2 regions of the Leptolyngbya sp. 7M genome follow, and region 2 is predicted to be linked to the other one. Evidence: riboswitches for the same ligand, from Rfam matches in the RefSeq annotation. Region 2 holds a riboswitch; the other holds the start of a gene.

Region 1 (8,159 bases), 2.7 Mb from region 2:
CACAAGCCATTGATGTGACTATTCTGACCACTGATGCCAACGGCGATACGGGCCAGGCTCCACTCAATGTGCCGCTCGATCGAGCGGTACTCCAAGATGGGTATCGGATTCGTTATTTTCGCTGTTCACCATTTCGTCGCTATAAGTTTTCGCCGCTTTTACTAAACTGGCTTGCTAACCATGCTCACGAATATGATATCGCTCATATTCATGCCTTATTCTCACCAGTTAGTAGTGCAGCAGCGGCAATCGCTCGTTGGAAGAAATTGCCTTATATTCTGCGGCCCTTAGGCACCCTTGATCCAGCCGACTTACAAAAGAAAAAACAGCTCAAACGACTTTATGCAGCTCTGATAGAACGCCCCAATCTAGCAGGAGCAGCAGCAGTGCATTTTACTAGCGATCAGGAAGCAAAGGTATCTGAACGGTTCGGCACCGTAACCCGTGACGTTGTGCTGCCTTTGGGCGTCGAGCTGCCAAATATAGCCGAACCTATCCAGAAGAACCAGATCCGCTCACAGTTGGGTCTGCCCCTAGATCAGCCACTAGTTTTGTTCATGTCGCGCATTGATCCAAAGAAGGGGTTAGATCTGTTGCTACCAGCATTGGTGCAGCTATTGGCAGAAGGAGTGGAGTTTCATTTCGTATTAGCAGGGGCCAATCCACAGGATCCAAACTATGAGAATCAGATTCGTGCCCAGATTCAGGCTTCGCCTTTAGCACACTGTACTACCATGACTGGCTTTGTGACTGGAGCTGCTAAGGCCCAGCTCTTGCAGGCAGCCGATTTGTTTGTGTTGCCGTCCTATTACGAAAATTTTGGCATTGCAGTAGCAGAGGCAATGGCCGCAGGAGTGCCTGTGATTGTTTCCGATCAGGTTCATATTTGGCAGGAGATTGCGCAAGCTGAAGCGGGCTGGATCTGTACCTGTGAGGTTGATTTCTTAATCCAGCAGTTGAGATTTGCTCTCGCTGATCCAGCTAGTCGGATCGAGCGGGGAGCCAACGCCCAAACCCACGCCCTGACGCATTATAGCTGGCAGGCGATCGGACAACAGATGATTCAAGTTTACAAATCTGTTTTGGATCGTTCCCAGTGCGCCCGCTAGCGTGGCAGGGTGAACCAAAAGCGCGAGCCGTGGCCCACTTCGCTTTCTACACCAATCTTGCCGCCATGAGCCGTGATGATTTGTTGACAGAGGCAGAGACCAACGCCGATACCCGTCAACTGCCGATCTGGTCCTGCGCCCAGTTTGAGATCAAACAGCCGTTCTCGCTGCGACTGACTAATCCCTTTGCCATTGTCTGCCACAATAAAACGCAACCACTGCGGTTCTGGTTTGACCTCAACTGTAATGTGCACTCCAGGCAGATTGTGCTTCACCGCATTGAGCAAGAGTTGCTGGAACACTCGTCTAAGCTGTTCCCCATCTGCCATCACTGGAGGCAACTTGTCTAGTGCCAGCTCTAGCGTGGCTTGGTTGCGCTCCAGTAACGGTTTGAGGTCGGTCGCGACCGTTTGCAGCAGTTCCTGTACTTGCATCGGCTCTGGCTGGAGTACTACTCCTTCGGTACGATTGGTGTAAGCTTCGAGCAGGGCATTCAACTTACAGAGCTGGGTTTCGCCCGATTGGGTCATTCGCTCTAGCAAGGAGCGAGGAATCGAAATTTCATCACCTGGATGTTGCTGGAAATTTTTCAAAACCATCAGCGTTCCCATAATCGTTGTCCGTAAATCATGGGCAATCGCATGTAGAAAAACATCCTGTAATTCATTCATGTCTTCTAGCTTTTGATCGAGTCCAGTGAGAGATTGAAAGCGCTCTGGGATTAAGCCAAGCCGAACTGTCCAATCCAACACATGATCGTAGAGGGTGGTATCTCCAATACCAATGCGATCAATCCCGGCTTCGAGTTGTGTTTTCCAGTTCGCAAATTCAACGTCTCGAACCGTTTGCAGCAAGCTTTCGGCATCAGATTTACTGCTCCAAAAGGCTTCTAATGCCTTTTTAACCTCACGATTTCTACCAATGCGGGGATACCCCAGCGTTGCAGTTTGAATAGTCATAGCTGTAGCGTTCTAAATTCTGTAGATAAACATGAAAGATTAGCTGTCCCCAGATTGGAAACAGTCCATAACCAAACATCTTGAGGACGCTAGCCACAAATACCAGCACAACGACAGGCTATCTCTACTCAGATAGCCTCGCCAGATGTTATCCTCTCGTTCAACTCAGAACGCTACAACCTTAAAATTCTGGCAGAAAGCCAATTGCAAAAACTTGAAGTTTTCATCATCCGTACCTCGCAGATGTTTATGTAACGGGTTGACAACTCGGCGGGCATTCTGACTCAGAGAGTTGCGTCTCTCCTCACAGCTGCGGGACAGCGGCAGATTCGCACTGCACTTTCCCCCTTGCGTCTGATGGCTGCTCCCCACCAGAACCGAATGAGTAACTAAACCATAACACAATCAGGGTGTTATGACACATTCTGAATTTCAGGTTTAGTTAAATCAGCGAACTGCTCATAGCAGTGTGCCTCAGTACCATACAGGAAGTAGATCAACCGCAGGGGTGGTATCGCTTGCGAAGAATTGCTTCAGTTTTTCACCCACTTCCTATATAATGAGAATGATTATCATTTTTATGGATAGCTTGCTGCTAGAACAGTATGCCGCCTGTCTCCCAACCCTTGCCTGCCTCCCTTGAGCGAATTGTCCAGCGGTTCCAACAGATTACGGAACCGAAGCGGCGCTATGAGTACTTGCTTTGCTTTGCCAAGCGCCTGCCGCCATTTCCCGATGAGCAAAAGGTGGCAGAACATAAAGTTCCTGGTTGTGTGTCTCAAGTGTATGTAACTGCCAGTTTGGAGCAGGGCAAGGTGATCTTTCAGGGCGATTCCGACGCTCAACTAACCAAGGGATTAGTGGGGCTGTTGGTTGAAGGATTGAACGGGTTAGCTCCCGCAGAAATCATCCAGTTAAAGCCCGATTTCATTCAGCGAACTGGGCTGGATATCAGCCTGACTCCTTCTCGTGCCAATGGTTTTTACAATATTTTTCAAACCATGCAACGGAAAGCACTGGTCTATCATCTGGCTGAGACTTACTTGCAAACTTAAGGAGTCATTATGTCCAACCCAGTCATGCAAGTTTATCCAGAATCGGTGAATGTCCCTCAGCGTGTCATGCCCGTTACCATCATCACAGGCTTTTTGGGCAGCGGCAAAACCACGCTGCTCAATCATATTCTGAACAATCGCCATGAGTTAAAGATTGCTGTAATTGTGAATGAGTTTGGTGACATTGATATCGATTCACAACTGCTAGTTTCTGTAGATGAAAACATGGTGCAACTGGGCAATGGCTGTATTTGTTGCACCATCAATCAAAGCCTGGTTGATACTGTGTATGAAATGGTCGATCGCCATGACTCAGTTGATTACATTGTGGTTGAAACCACCGGAATTGCTGATCCTTTGCCGATCATGTTGAGCTTTATCAGTACAGAATTGCGAGATGTCACGCGACTGGATTCAGTACTGACGGTCATCGATGCTGAGTCCTTTACACCCAGTCATTATGACAGTGAAGCCGCACTCAACCAACTCATCTTTGGGGACATCATTCTCTTAAATAAGACCGATCTGGTTTCTCCTCAAATCGTGGATGGGTTGGAAGATTATATTCGCTCGATTAAGCCAGGCGCTCGAATCATCTCGACCCAATATGGGGAGGTGCCACTGCCGTTAATTTTGGATATTGGATTTAATGATGCCAGTACCTACATCAACTCATCCCAGCCAACTCATGAGCATCATGACCATAGACATTCTCATCATTTAGAAAATGATGGGTTTGTAGCGGTGTCATTTGAAAGCGAATCGCTTCCAGAGCAACTGCGCCAGTGTCCCTTCGACTTACCCAAATTTCAAAACTTCCTGCATCATCTATCTCCTGATGTTTACCGCGCCAAGGGAATTGTCTGGTTTCAGGGCAGCCAACTACGCTATGTTTTGCAACTGAGTGGTAAACGATGCGACATGAAAAGCGTTCATGCAATGTCTCTGAAAGAGAATCGATCGCAGTTACCCAAGCATAATCAGTTAGTATTCATCGGGCGAAACTTAAATGCTGAATTAATCAAAGCACAGTTGATTGAATGTATTGCGATTTAATTTGAGGAATTGGATATGACCAACACAACAACTCTTCCCACTCCCAGCACCCTGGACATTCCCAAACGAGGAATGCCTGTCACGATTATCACGGGATTTCTCGGCAGTGGTAAAACCACGTTACTCAACCACATTTTGAACAATCGTCAGGATCTAAAGGTTGCGATCTTGGTGAATGAGTTTGGTGACATTAACATTGATAGCCAATTACTGGTGGCGATGGATGAAGACATGGTGGAACTCAGTAATGGCTGCATCTGTTGCACGATTAATGATGGACTGGTGGATGCGGTTTATAACGTGCTGGAGCGGGACGATCAGGTCGATTACATGGTGATCGAAACGACGGGTGTTGCCGATCCACTGCCGATTATTTTGACCTTCTTGGGTACAGAATTGCGCGACCTGACCCGGTTAGATTCGATCGTCACCGTCGTCGATTCTGAGACTTTTACCCCCGATCATTTCGACAGCGAAGCGGCATTCAAGCAGATTGCCTATGGGGATGTCACGATTTTGAATAAGACTGATTTGGCAGATCCAGACCAGATCCAAAACCTGGAAGCTTATATTCATACGGTCAAAGAAGGTGCCAGAATCCTGCACAGTCAGCATGGAAAAGTACCGCTGCCACTGCTTTTAGATGTGGGCTATAACAACCCAGAAGCCTATGCCAATCTCGTGCAGGAAGAGATTGAACAAACCCAGCAGGATCACTCACACGAAGCGCATCATCATGACCATGATCACCACGCTCATGATGACCATCACGATCACGCCCATCACCCTCAGGGTTATTGCATAGGCTCCCTTCCGTCAGGAAATTATCCACGGATCCAATCCACATTCCTCTACCCGGCAATGCTTTGCAATTACCTGACTGTTGCTTTGGGGATGGCGTTTATATTGTTTCGAGCGAACCCTCGTTCGCCATATTTGATCTTGGCCGTATTGCTGATCAACTTAGCGGCCATTTTCACACTCACACCAGGTTTGGGCGGATTTATTCTTTCTTTATGTGTACTTCTTTACTGCACGAAAATACCAAATTCGCTCCCGCGATCAAGTTTGATATTCGTTTACCTCGGCCTTTTTATAGCTATCTCGTCTGTATTAATTTCCGCCTATCCACCTTGGGACATAAGTTCAGCGATAGTCAATTCAGATGGATCACGCACGTTTTATTCTCTCGGACCAAGAGCGCTGACCTGGTACGATTCCTTTAGAACTTTTCTTGAATATCCTTTCACAGGAAAGGGGCTTGGGCTAGGGGTAGCAAGTGTTTACTATCAATCGGCTTCGGGACGAGGAGCTATATTAACCGATGCTCATAACACCTGGCTAAATGTTGCAGCTCAGGCGGGTCTCCTTGGACTTATCGCAATTATTTGGCTCACCGTTCACTTTGCATCTAAAAGTGTAAGACTTATCCGCGATAAGAATCCCTTTTCTCCCTTAGCAGCAGTATTTATCGGAGCATTTCTGGCACAGGGATTTATCGGATCTTTCGAAAATGCCCGACATCTATGGGTTTTGTTAGGTGTATTGACTGCAGCAGGCCAACTAGACAGATACGGGTCAAACACTGGAAGCGGCTCTGAGTAATGCCTCACGCATTTCGCCCGCGGTTCGCCAACGAAGATCGACCTGTTTTGCCAAAGCAGTTTCAAAAACCGCCGCAATACGGAGCGGGACGTCCGGAACCCGTCGGCTGATCGGGACTATCGGTTTCTCGAAAATGGCTTTTACAGTTTCAGATATTCCGGCTTTCGGTCCGATATCCAGCGCATGTGCACCGGTGAGCAGACTATAAGCGGTCATACCGACCGCATAAATATCAGAAGGCGGTCTGACCTCCTTAAAATCGCGGACCTGCTCGGGAGGCATATAAGCGATCGTTCCAGCGACATCACCGACCATAGTAACTCCGCTTAAACCGCTTTGCTTATAGCTCTTTGATAGACCAAAATCAGTCAGCTTGGCCACGTATTTAGGAAAGTTGCCGTCAACTAGTATGTTCTGTTCCTTTATATCTCTATGGACGAATCCCTTCGTATGTGCGAACTCAAGAGCAGCAAGTGTCTGCTCTATTATCTTAACAACCTCTTGGTAATTTAGTCTTCCTCCGCGCTTCTTCGCTAATCTCCCGGCATCCATCCCGCTGATATACTCCGTTACAAGGTAAACAATACCGTTGTGTGTTCCGTGTTCAATATAGCTGACAATATTCGGATGTTGGAGAGACGCAGCCACCTCGATCTCGCGCATAAAACGCTTTAAGGATTGATCGCTAACCGCGACTTCCGGCAAAAGAGTTTTTATTGCGACCGCACGGCCATCGCTAACGGCGCGTGCCAACATCACACTACCCATACCGCCTTGCCCCAGAACCCGGATCATTTGATAATTCGGTATCGGCTGTGGATTCTTCCGTAGTTTTTCTCTGCAATCATCGCAAACATATGTTAGCTTTGCGTCCGGTCGTGATGCTTCCGCCTTTGACGGGACACCGCAATTGAGACAGGCAACCGTGATTATCGAAGGCTCCGTCTTTTCGATCGACGGAATACCGGACGATCCGGCATTTGCCATATCACTCTCAACTCGAACTTCCAGGACAGTTTCTCCCCCCTGAAGTCGATCGCCGTGTTTCAAGTGCGCGGTCTCCACGCGAATGCCATTTACGAAAGTTCCGTTCGTCGAACCTAGATCACGAAGAAAGCACTGAGGTGGCGCGATCTCAAGAATGCAGTGATGGCGCGAAAAAAATCGGTCATGCGGAAGACAGAAATGTGCGTCCTCGCTCCGGCCGATCATGAACGTGTCGTGTTGGTCAAATGTAAATTGGCGTCCCGTTTGTGGTCCCGCGACAACAAGCAACGTTACACGCATCGGTTTGAGTATAGAAGATTTACGTCGGCTACGCTACTTGTCCATATATCAGGAAATAGAACCGAACAAAAGAAAGACCAAGGATAGGAAAAACGTGATGATCCCAATAATCATGCCGCCGAGAGCCATTCCCCGTCCGCCATATAGTTGTGGCTTATCATCAGCGTTTCTCATTCCAATAAATCCGATGATCGCCGCTGGAACACCAAGCCATATTCCTCCAGCGCAACACACAAGCAGGATCGAAGAAATTGCCAGGATCATCGAAATTGTTGGCAAGGTGTGATTACGAGCTTGAGGAAAACCCGGGATCGCAACCCTATCGATCGGTGGGCGATAGGTTTGGTTTTCTTGATAAGGTACGATGGGCGCAGCAGGCTGCCAATTGTCACGCGTTTCGCGAGCTGATCCCATTATGACGGTAGGCGGGGAATCGTCAGCGAAAATGGTTGGCGGCTCATTAAAGAGATCCGAGGACTCGCTTAGACGCGACAAGAGCTCGCCGTCATTCAAGCAAAAATTTATATTTGCATCGGTGTAGGACTGACCGCATTTAGGACAAGTCTTCATATCGGGCGGACTTACTTCACGATCTCCAGATCTTTGAACCCGATCCTGATACCATCTGCCGCATACAATCCCGCGACACCGCCTTTGTGTCCGTAAACATTGCGGATCGACGTAAGCAAAGTATCATTCACATATATCTCGTTGATATCGTTCTTGTGCCGCACCTCGAGTTTATTCGCCTCCGAGCCGCCATTTATCGCGCTCGAATCAGTCCATGCAACCACGTTATGCTCTTTGTTAGGTTCATGCCGAACGACACGATAGCGTTTCCTAGCCGTATCTATTAGGAATGCGTAACCTTTTACAAGTGGCTTTGGATCACTATGAAAAATAAGCCCATAACCAAGATCTGATGCTGTACCATTTACGTTTCTAACAGTTACGCGAACGGCAGAATCTTCCGTTTTGAAATCCGGAGCGGCGCACATCGCGTAATAATAGCGGGCGCGGGCAGAGGTCATGAACAGCTCACCGCCGGAAAATGTAACCGTTCCATGAGTGGAGGTCGTTTCCCATTG
Region 2 (8,159 bases):
TTGGTTTGGTTTGATCGCGGCGTTGGTGGTGACGTTGGTTTCAGCCATTCTGCTTGGAAGCGAGCGTGTCTCGGTATTTGAAATGACGGAGCAGGGGCGAGCGATCTTATTCGATATTCGGCTGCCCCGCGTATTGCTGGGGGCGTGTGTCGGAGCAAGTTTGGCGATTGCGGGAGCCTCACTGCAGGCTTTGCTAAGGAATCCGTTGGCCGAGCCCTATCTCCTTGGCGTTTCGAACGGAGCGGCATTGGGGACATTGCTGGCATTTGTTTTTCTGGATGGGCTTGCTTGGGCTCGTCCGTTACTCGCCTTTGCCGGTGCGATAATTGCGACCTTTGCCGTCTATCAGATGGCAAAAAGCCGCGCGGGAATGAACGTGGAGCGCTTGGTCTTGTCTGGCGTGATCGTTACAACTTTTCTCTCGTCGATCATCGTTTTGCTGACAAGTTTGCTTGATGCGGCTCGCCTGCGAGGTTACACATTCTGGCTGCTCGGTGATCTGTCGCAGGCGACCTACGATGGATTCTATATGACGCTTGCGGCGGCTACCGTTGGAACGGTTGTACTTTCAACTCAGGCTCGTGCTCTTAACCTAATGATGATCGGCGAACGCGACGCATTTGATTTTGGGGTGGAGGTTGGCCGAGTTCGCATCACCATATTCACGGTGGCAAGCGTCTTGGTCGGGACCGCAGTCGCAGCGAGCGGCTCGGTCGGATATGTCGGATTGATAGTTCCTCATCTCGTGCGGCTTGCGGTCGGCAGCGATAATCGGCTGGTCGTTCCGATGTCTGCGATTTCTGGAGCGATATTCGTGGTTTTGGCGGATACCGTTGCGCGGACGGCGATCGCTCCTAGAGAATTGCCCGTCGGTGCAATAACTGCGTTGATAGGAGCACCGTTGTTCATTTATTTACTGCGCCGTTAATACGTATGCTTTCAGTCAAGGACATCACAATACGATACGGCCCGTGCGATGTGCTGAGCAATATTTCTTTTGATATGCGCGAAGGTGAAATGATCGCGCTGCTTGGGCCGAACGGTGCGGGAAAAACCACGCTGATCAAAGCCCTAAACGGAATACTTCCTGTGGCCGAGGGCGATATCTTGCTTGACGAAAAGCCGCTTGGAACATATTCGCGGCGCGAGATAGCAAAGCGGATCGCGGTGGTTGCGCAGGAGAACGAGACCAAGTTTCCGGTAACGGTCCTCGAGTTCGTTTTGTCTGGCAGGTTCGCGAGCGGCTCGGCATTCGGTTGGGAATCGGAAGACGATATTGAATCGGCAAAGAGAGCCCTATCCGAATGCGATCTTGCGGATTTCGGTTCGCGGCTGATGAATGAACTTTCAGGCGGTGAGCGGCAGCGTGTGGTTTTGGCGCGTGCTATAGCGACCGATGCAAAGATACTGTTGCTCGATGAACCGACGGCTAATCTCGACCTGCGGCATCAGGCAATGATGTTTCGGCTAGTTCGCGAAAGGTGTGATTCCGAAGACTATTCAGCAGTCGTCATCACACATGACTTGAATCTGGCTGCGGAATTCGCCAATAAGCTACTGCTGTTGAAACAAGGGACTATCTATGTCGCCGGAGCGGCAACGGATGTATTGACAGGACCGAACATTAGGGAAGTTTTTGGTGTAAACACATTGCTGGATATAAATCCGGCAAGCGGGAACGTTCGGGTAACGAACGTATTTTGATCGGCATTCGACACAAAGGAAGACCGGTGCAAATCCGGCGCTGCCCACGCAACCGTTAAAGTCGGGAACTTTGCTCGTTTGTCTTGGCACGGAACCATTCTGCGTGTGGGCAGAAGAGGACAATATGAAGATCACTTTTACATTCATCTTTGCGCTGCTTCTTGCTAGCGGCGTTTCAGCACAGGCCGACCCGGCCCCAACACCTTCACCAACTCCGGAGACCATTAGGGAAACTGTTACAGTTTCGGCGGATCTGCCGCAGCCGATCGACGAGGTCTCAAAGACCGTTAATACGATTAGCGGACAGCAGCTGCGTGAGCGGGCAGACATTACACTTGTTGATTCGCTGCGCCTGATGCCAGGTTTTCGCGTGCAGCAATTGGGCGGATTTGGCCGGACCGCTTCAGTAAAGACACGCGGGCTGCGCAATCAGGACACCGCGATCTTGATCGACGGCGTGCGGCTTCGCGATTCGGCCGCGATCACAGGAGACGCATCACCATTCCTGAGCGATATCACCCTGACCAGCGTTTCACGCGTCGAGGTGTTAAGAGGTTCGGGGTCGTCGATTTATGGAACAAATTCTATCGGGGGCACAGTTAATTTTGTTACGCCCGATCCGCGAACAGGTTGGCACGGACAGATCGCCGGTGCGATTGGCGGGCTCGGGCTTGGCCGTTTTCGCGGAGAGACAACCTATGGAACAAATGTGCGACCGTTGACATTGCCGAGATCGCACCAAACAATGCCAATGCGAAAGCTTTTCTTGCAGTAAATCCTCACTCCTCGCACATAAACGTAACACGTGTAAATGGCATAACTACTGTTATGTCTGCGCCGCGCGGTGGTGTTATCGCTGGTCAAGGAACGATCATCAACCTTAATGGTTCAACACAAGGTGAGATGGCTATTGTTCGCGAAGCAGCTTTGGTCATTAATTTCCCACGAGTCGCACAAGGCGGCGGATTTGGTGGCGGTTTCGGCGGATTTGGCGGGCCGCAGGTCGATCTAAATGAGGCGATACGCCGCCGTGATACTGCTGTCGAAACACTTAAAAAGCAGTTTGCTGATGCATTGAACTACGGACGGGCAATGGACGCCTATGCAAAGGACAAATCCATTCCGATGCCGAAAACCGATCTTGCACTAGAGGCAATGGTTCCTTACGTCCGCGGTGAGAAGCCGATAGTATTTACGGCCGAACGTGAACGTGATATCCGTGCGGTCCTGAGATTTATCGCGGATATGAAGGTTAAGGGCATTCTTGTCGGTGGTCAGGAAGCCTTCAAGGTCGCAAACGAGCTTAAGTCGGCTAATGTGCCGGTCATTTTTACGCATATTTACAGCCTCCCGGTCCGCGATGATGATGAATACGACTATCTTTTTGCGGGGCCGGCAAAGCTGCACTCGGCCGGCGTTCAATTTGCTATTTCGACAGGCGATATCGGCGCGGAAGCAAGAGACCTTCCCTATCACGCCGGTCTTGCGGGTGCTTACGGCCTCCCGCGTGAAGAGGCGCTAAAATCAGTAACCATCTATCCTGCCCAAATACTTGGGATCGCTGATAAAGTGGGTTCGATCGAGGTCGGGAAGATGGCAAATATCGTCGTTACGGACGGTGATATTCTCGATCCCCGCACGAATATCAAACATATGTTCATCAATGGCCGCATGATCCCACTCACAAGCCGACATACTGAACTGTTTGAAAGTTTCAAAGATCGGAAATAGAGAGCTTATTAACTGCTGATCTAATAAGGCCGCCTATCGATCGCTCCATTGGCGGCCTTTTTCATTTCCGTATCAACCTATCTGATCCCGCTTAACAAGATCGCATCGTGTCTCCAAGATCCCAACACTATCGATATACTGTTTCCGCTAGGTGAAACGGATATACCGGAGACCTCGTTCACTTCATCATCGCTGAGATCTAATAGAACCCTCAGTTGAGGTTCATCTAAACATTGATATAATTTTTAGTATCTACTTCTTCGATCACCCGTTTGACGTCTGCGATGAAGCGATAGCCACGCCTGGGCAGCGTCTCAATGTACGTTGGGGCTTGCGCACTGTCATTCAAGACTTTTCTCAACTGTCTGACGTTAAAGAGATATTGCCATCCTATACAAAGCTATTCGGCCAAACAGTGCGAAGAAGATATTCTTTCTCAAGGATCTTTCCGGGCTTTTCAAGGAATGCCAACAATAACTCATACATCTTCGGTGTGAGCTGGATGTGCCTCTTGCCGTGCCATAAAACCTTCTCTTCTGGGCAGAGAAGAAATTCGCCGAACCTATATAACATATTCTCCTACAATCACTTACGCTTCTCTAACAAATTTCTAATCAATCTATAACCGCATTCTAACCGCAACTCCGCGCAAGTTCCACGAATTTAACGTCTTCTGACTTGGCCGGACGACTTGTCAATTCTTTTGCCATAGCTCCTCAGGCCGGCCGTGGCAATTCTTCCGATCCGAACTTAAGGTCGGTGAAGGAATGCGAAGTTCAATATTGAAGGACGTAAATTGTCGCTGAAATGGGAGAGAAGTTTCATATGCCGAAGATAGATAAAATTGGGGTCCTCGCGATCGACGGGACCATTGAACCAGCGAAGTATGAAGGCAGGGTAATAAAAAATACGAGGGGAAGGGTTATGACGATAACGCTGCCCGAAAGTTTCGCGAAGCTGCGGGCTTTTGATAATAGCGACATGGATCACATTTACGGTGTGATCAAACTTGAACCGGATTGGCACCGTGGCTGGTCTAACTTCCACAGAATTATTGGAGTTAAAAGATCATTTTGGAAACCTGGAGCTTGCCAGGTCTAGAGAGCGAGGAAACCAAGGAGTAACGAAAAATGCAAAAATTAATACTTATAACTCTAATTTCAATGGTCCATTTCACCGTCAGCCAGACGGTATTTGGCCAAATCAAGATGAACGTCCCGAACTTGCCCAAGATCGGAAAGCCGACGAGTGATCAAGGACGAGGACTGTCTGATACCACACCAAAGGATAAAGGCACAGAGAACAATTCAACCCGATGCGGCCAACCGCAACACCGAAGTTCATTCGAAGCTCAGTTTATGTTCAGGCAAAAACCCATGATCAATATTGGAAAATGAAGGGCCAAAGAAATTATTCAAGCTGGGCACCTTTGACCAAATTCAAGAGTTTTTACAATGAAGAAAAGCCACTCAATTATTCTGTGGCGTACTTTAATCCGAACGGGACGCCTTGGTATAGCGAGAAGCTTGAGGCAAAAGGTCGTAATGCAGATAGGACGGTTGTATATGAAAGTCCGAGTCCGTGGGGAGAGACGCTTGATACAAAATCTACCGACGCAACTGGCGTGTTTTCATTCAAAATAACTAACGACGATACGAAAGAGCTTCTGTATGAGGGCAAGTTCAAGGTCGGGAAATTCAGTACTGCGAATGGCGGTCAGGATAAGAACAATTTTGAGTTCTTTCTGGGCCATGATTGGCTAATGTCTTATGGAATGATCGGTTTTCACCATTCGCTGGACGAGGTTGGCGGAATGCCGCCGTTAATGAGCGTTTGGATAAAAGGTACCCAAATGAGTCTGATCTTGAAGGACGTGTTTTCTTCAAAGGCCAACAGATCGCTTCGACAAAGGACGGCGGCGGAGCTTCCGATTATGATGAACGGGCAACCGATAAGGCCGCATCTTTTGAGCCATTGAACAGATAAAAGCGTTGGCAGTTCCAATGGAAGACCCTTCTTTTTGACAACAACGGGACATTCAATCGAGGTAACTTTCCCAATGCCTTCTACGTGGACAAGAATCCGGGAGTCTATACGGTCAAGATATATCATCTTGGACAGCAGATCCGTGAACTTGAATTCACTGTCGGCGTCGATGGACGTTTTGTAAAACCTGCCTATTCTGACCAGGTCTTCATTCTTTATCACACGATCCTGGTTCCGGTTAAGGTCTCCTCACCGTAAGAAAAATGGAATGTAGCAGCGTGGAAAACGGAGTTGTTCTACTGGAACCCCATAAATGACTTCACGAATTAAATGGTTTGGCACTGCGGAAGCTGAAGGACCGGGGATCTTTGCTAACGTTAGCCACATTCAAAGGTTTTATACGGAAGGAGGTCTTGCACCGACCGAACCGGGAAATGTGATAGGCGAAGAACGCGGAATTCCGTACACCGCTGAATACTATTTTTATCGAATGCGAAACACCCCCGGTCGGCCGCCGATCAGATAGCTTACAAATACGGTAGGATGATGATCTGGAAAACGTGGGTTTTAATCATCATTTTTGCGGCGGTCGGTCGGCTTCGGGGACGTTCTTGTAAACGTCCTCATATTTAGCGTAGCCGTCCTTGATAACGGTTGTCATAAGATTATCCTTGTCAACCACCTGTACTTCTAGCAGTATTGCAGGCACCTGTTTCCCGATCGCGTCGTTCGTGAACATTTCGGTACCAGTTAATTGCTCCTTCTTTGCAAGTTTTATGGCCGCCTCAACAGCTCCATTTGCCAGTGGAATTATGGGTTTATACACGGTCATCGTCTGTTTTCCTTCGGCGATGCTTTGTAAAGCAGAGAGCTGTGCATCCTGTCCGGTAACCAAAACCTTTCCTGCAAGCCCCTTATTGCTCAGAGCAGCGATAGCACCGCTCGCGGTTCCGTCATTTGAAGCGATGATCGCTTGTATATTGTTACTGTTTTGGGTGAGGGCATTTTGAACTATCTTCAGCGCTTCTTCGGCTTTCCAGTCGGTGGCGTGCTGGTCACCTACGATCTTGATATCGCCGCGATCTATCGCTGGCTGAAGCACGGCAAGCTGTGCCTTTTTCATTATGTGCGAATTATTATCCTTGTTATCGCCATAGACCATCAGATAATTTCCTTTCGGAACCTTTGCAAGCGCATACTCAGCCATTTTTTGCCCTATAACCGGGACTTGATGCGAAATGTAAAGATCAATCTTGTCCGAATTTATCAGGCGATCATAGCTGATCACTGGTACGCCTTTCGCTTTTGCCTTATCAACCATGAGAGCAGCCTGAGTCGCGTCATGCGGAGCAATAACAAGCACATTTACGCCCTGTGTAAGCATCACGTCAACGTCGTTTGCCTGCTTTTCCGCGCTCTTGTTGGCTACCGTAACGACACACTCGACATTCATCTTTTTGCAATGAGCCTCAAACGCTTCCTTGTCACGGACCCAACGTTCCTCTTCGAGTGTTGCCATCGCAAAACCTATCTTGACTTTACCGTCGGCAGGCACTGAAGTGTTGTGGGAATTCACACCACTGGGTTCAGGCGCGCTCACGCAGCCAGCTATCAAAATTGCGACGATAAATACAACAAGCGATCTTGTTTTGATCATTCTAAATTGCTCCAAACTAGGGGATTTTTATCAAGCCTTCTTTCCGAGCATATCAAGCCCGACGGCAGTTACCAAGATCACGCCTTTAATAATGTCCTGAAGATAGTTCTCGAGGTTTATCGAACTCATCCCGTTATCAAGGCTAGCCATTATCAACGCACCCAGACACGCTCCGAAAACCGTTCCGCGCCCTCCCATCAGGCTTGCTCCGCCTATAACACACGCTGCAATGGCGTCGAGTTCCTTTAATGTGCCTGCATCGACGGTGGCACTGCCAAGTCGAGCTGTGCTAACGATCGCCGCTAGCCCGACAAATGCCCCAAGCAAGGCAAAGACCTTGAGCGCGGTCAACCGGTTATTTATGCCCGAAAGCCTAGCCGCCTCGGAATTTCCGCCGATCGCATACAAGTACCGGCCAAATGTCGTATTATTAGTGATGAAGTGCCCGAGCAAGGCCACACCAATAAATAGCAAAACCGGATTTGGAATGCCCGCGTACGCATTCATCGCGAAGATGAATATCACTATACCCGCGACCGGAACCAACGCTTTCATAAGCTCCGGGCCAACACTGCCGCTTCCAAGACCATACTCTTCTTGCACGGCCGAGCGTCTCCATACCATAACAAGAACGACGGCCACGGATATGACCGCTAATATCCAACCGGCAGTAGGATGCAGATAACTTTGACCGATCGCGATGAACTGTGGATCGGAAACGGGAACCGTTGAACTGTTGGTAATTCCTTTGACGACGCCTCTCCAGGCAAGCAGTCCGCCAAGAGTAACGATAAACGCTGGTATGTTGAAGTAGGCGACCAAGGTGCCCTGAAATGCACCGACAAAAATTCCAACCGCAATTGCGGCGATCACTGCGGGTAGAATCCCATAACCCAAATTGGTCAAAAAGATCGCCGAGACGGCTCCGGCGAAGCCTAAAAGCGAACCGACCGAAAGATCGATATTTCCTGAAACTATGACCATCAGCATTCCTACAGCGATGATGCCCGTGACGGATGTCTGGACCATCAAGTTCGAAAGATTTTCCGCTGTAATGAAATTGCCGCCGGTTCGCCAATGA

What was found. Region 2 has a riboswitch for cobalamin ahead of JVX88_RS02465 (TonB-dependent receptor plug domain-containing protein). Riboswitches for the same ligand answer to the same signal wherever they lie in the genome.
Region 1: another riboswitch for cobalamin. It lies ahead of JVX88_RS15920 (sensor histidine kinase); the one in region 2 lies ahead of JVX88_RS02465 (TonB-dependent receptor plug domain-containing protein).

Annotation. Positions count from the first base shown of each region.
Region 1 covers NZ_CP070897.1:3,206,522-3,214,680, reverse strand. The annotation lists gene hpsP (hormogonium polysaccharide biosynthesis glycosyltransferase HpsP) at 1-1,109, shown strand, start outside; gene JVX88_RS15920 (sensor histidine kinase) at 1,106-2,068, opposite strand; cobalamin riboswitch at 2,320-2,465, opposite strand; gene JVX88_RS15915 (SufE family protein) at 2,674-3,123, shown strand; gene JVX88_RS15910 (CobW family GTP-binding protein) at 3,133-4,179, shown strand; gene JVX88_RS44130 (GTP-binding protein) at 4,195-5,784, shown strand; gene JVX88_RS15900 (FHA domain-containing serine/threonine-protein kinase) at 5,758-7,071, opposite strand; gene JVX88_RS15895 (DUF4190 domain-containing protein) at 7,120-7,641, opposite strand; gene JVX88_RS15890 (hypothetical protein) at 7,653-8,102, opposite strand.
Region 2 covers NZ_CP070897.1:497,212-505,370, reverse strand. The annotation lists gene JVX88_RS02475 (FecCD family ABC transporter permease) at 1-928, shown strand, start outside; gene JVX88_RS02470 (ABC transporter ATP-binding protein) at 934-1,704, shown strand; cobalamin riboswitch at 1,668-1,797, shown strand; gene JVX88_RS02465 (TonB-dependent receptor plug domain-containing protein) at 1,829-2,479, shown strand; gene JVX88_RS02460 (amidohydrolase family protein) at 2,533-3,435, shown strand; gene JVX88_RS40395 (hypothetical protein) at 3,662-3,784, opposite strand; gene JVX88_RS40390 (transcriptional regulator) at 3,826-4,008, opposite strand; gene JVX88_RS02445 (hypothetical protein) at 4,261-4,536, shown strand; gene JVX88_RS02440 (hypothetical protein) at 4,566-4,832, shown strand; gene JVX88_RS02435 (hypothetical protein) at 4,829-5,413, shown strand; gene JVX88_RS02430 (hypothetical protein) at 5,506-5,679, shown strand; gene JVX88_RS02425 (DUF3455 domain-containing protein) at 5,735-5,947, shown strand; gene JVX88_RS02420 (substrate-binding domain-containing protein) at 5,996-7,078, opposite strand; gene JVX88_RS02415 (sugar ABC transporter permease) at 7,109-8,159, opposite strand, start outside.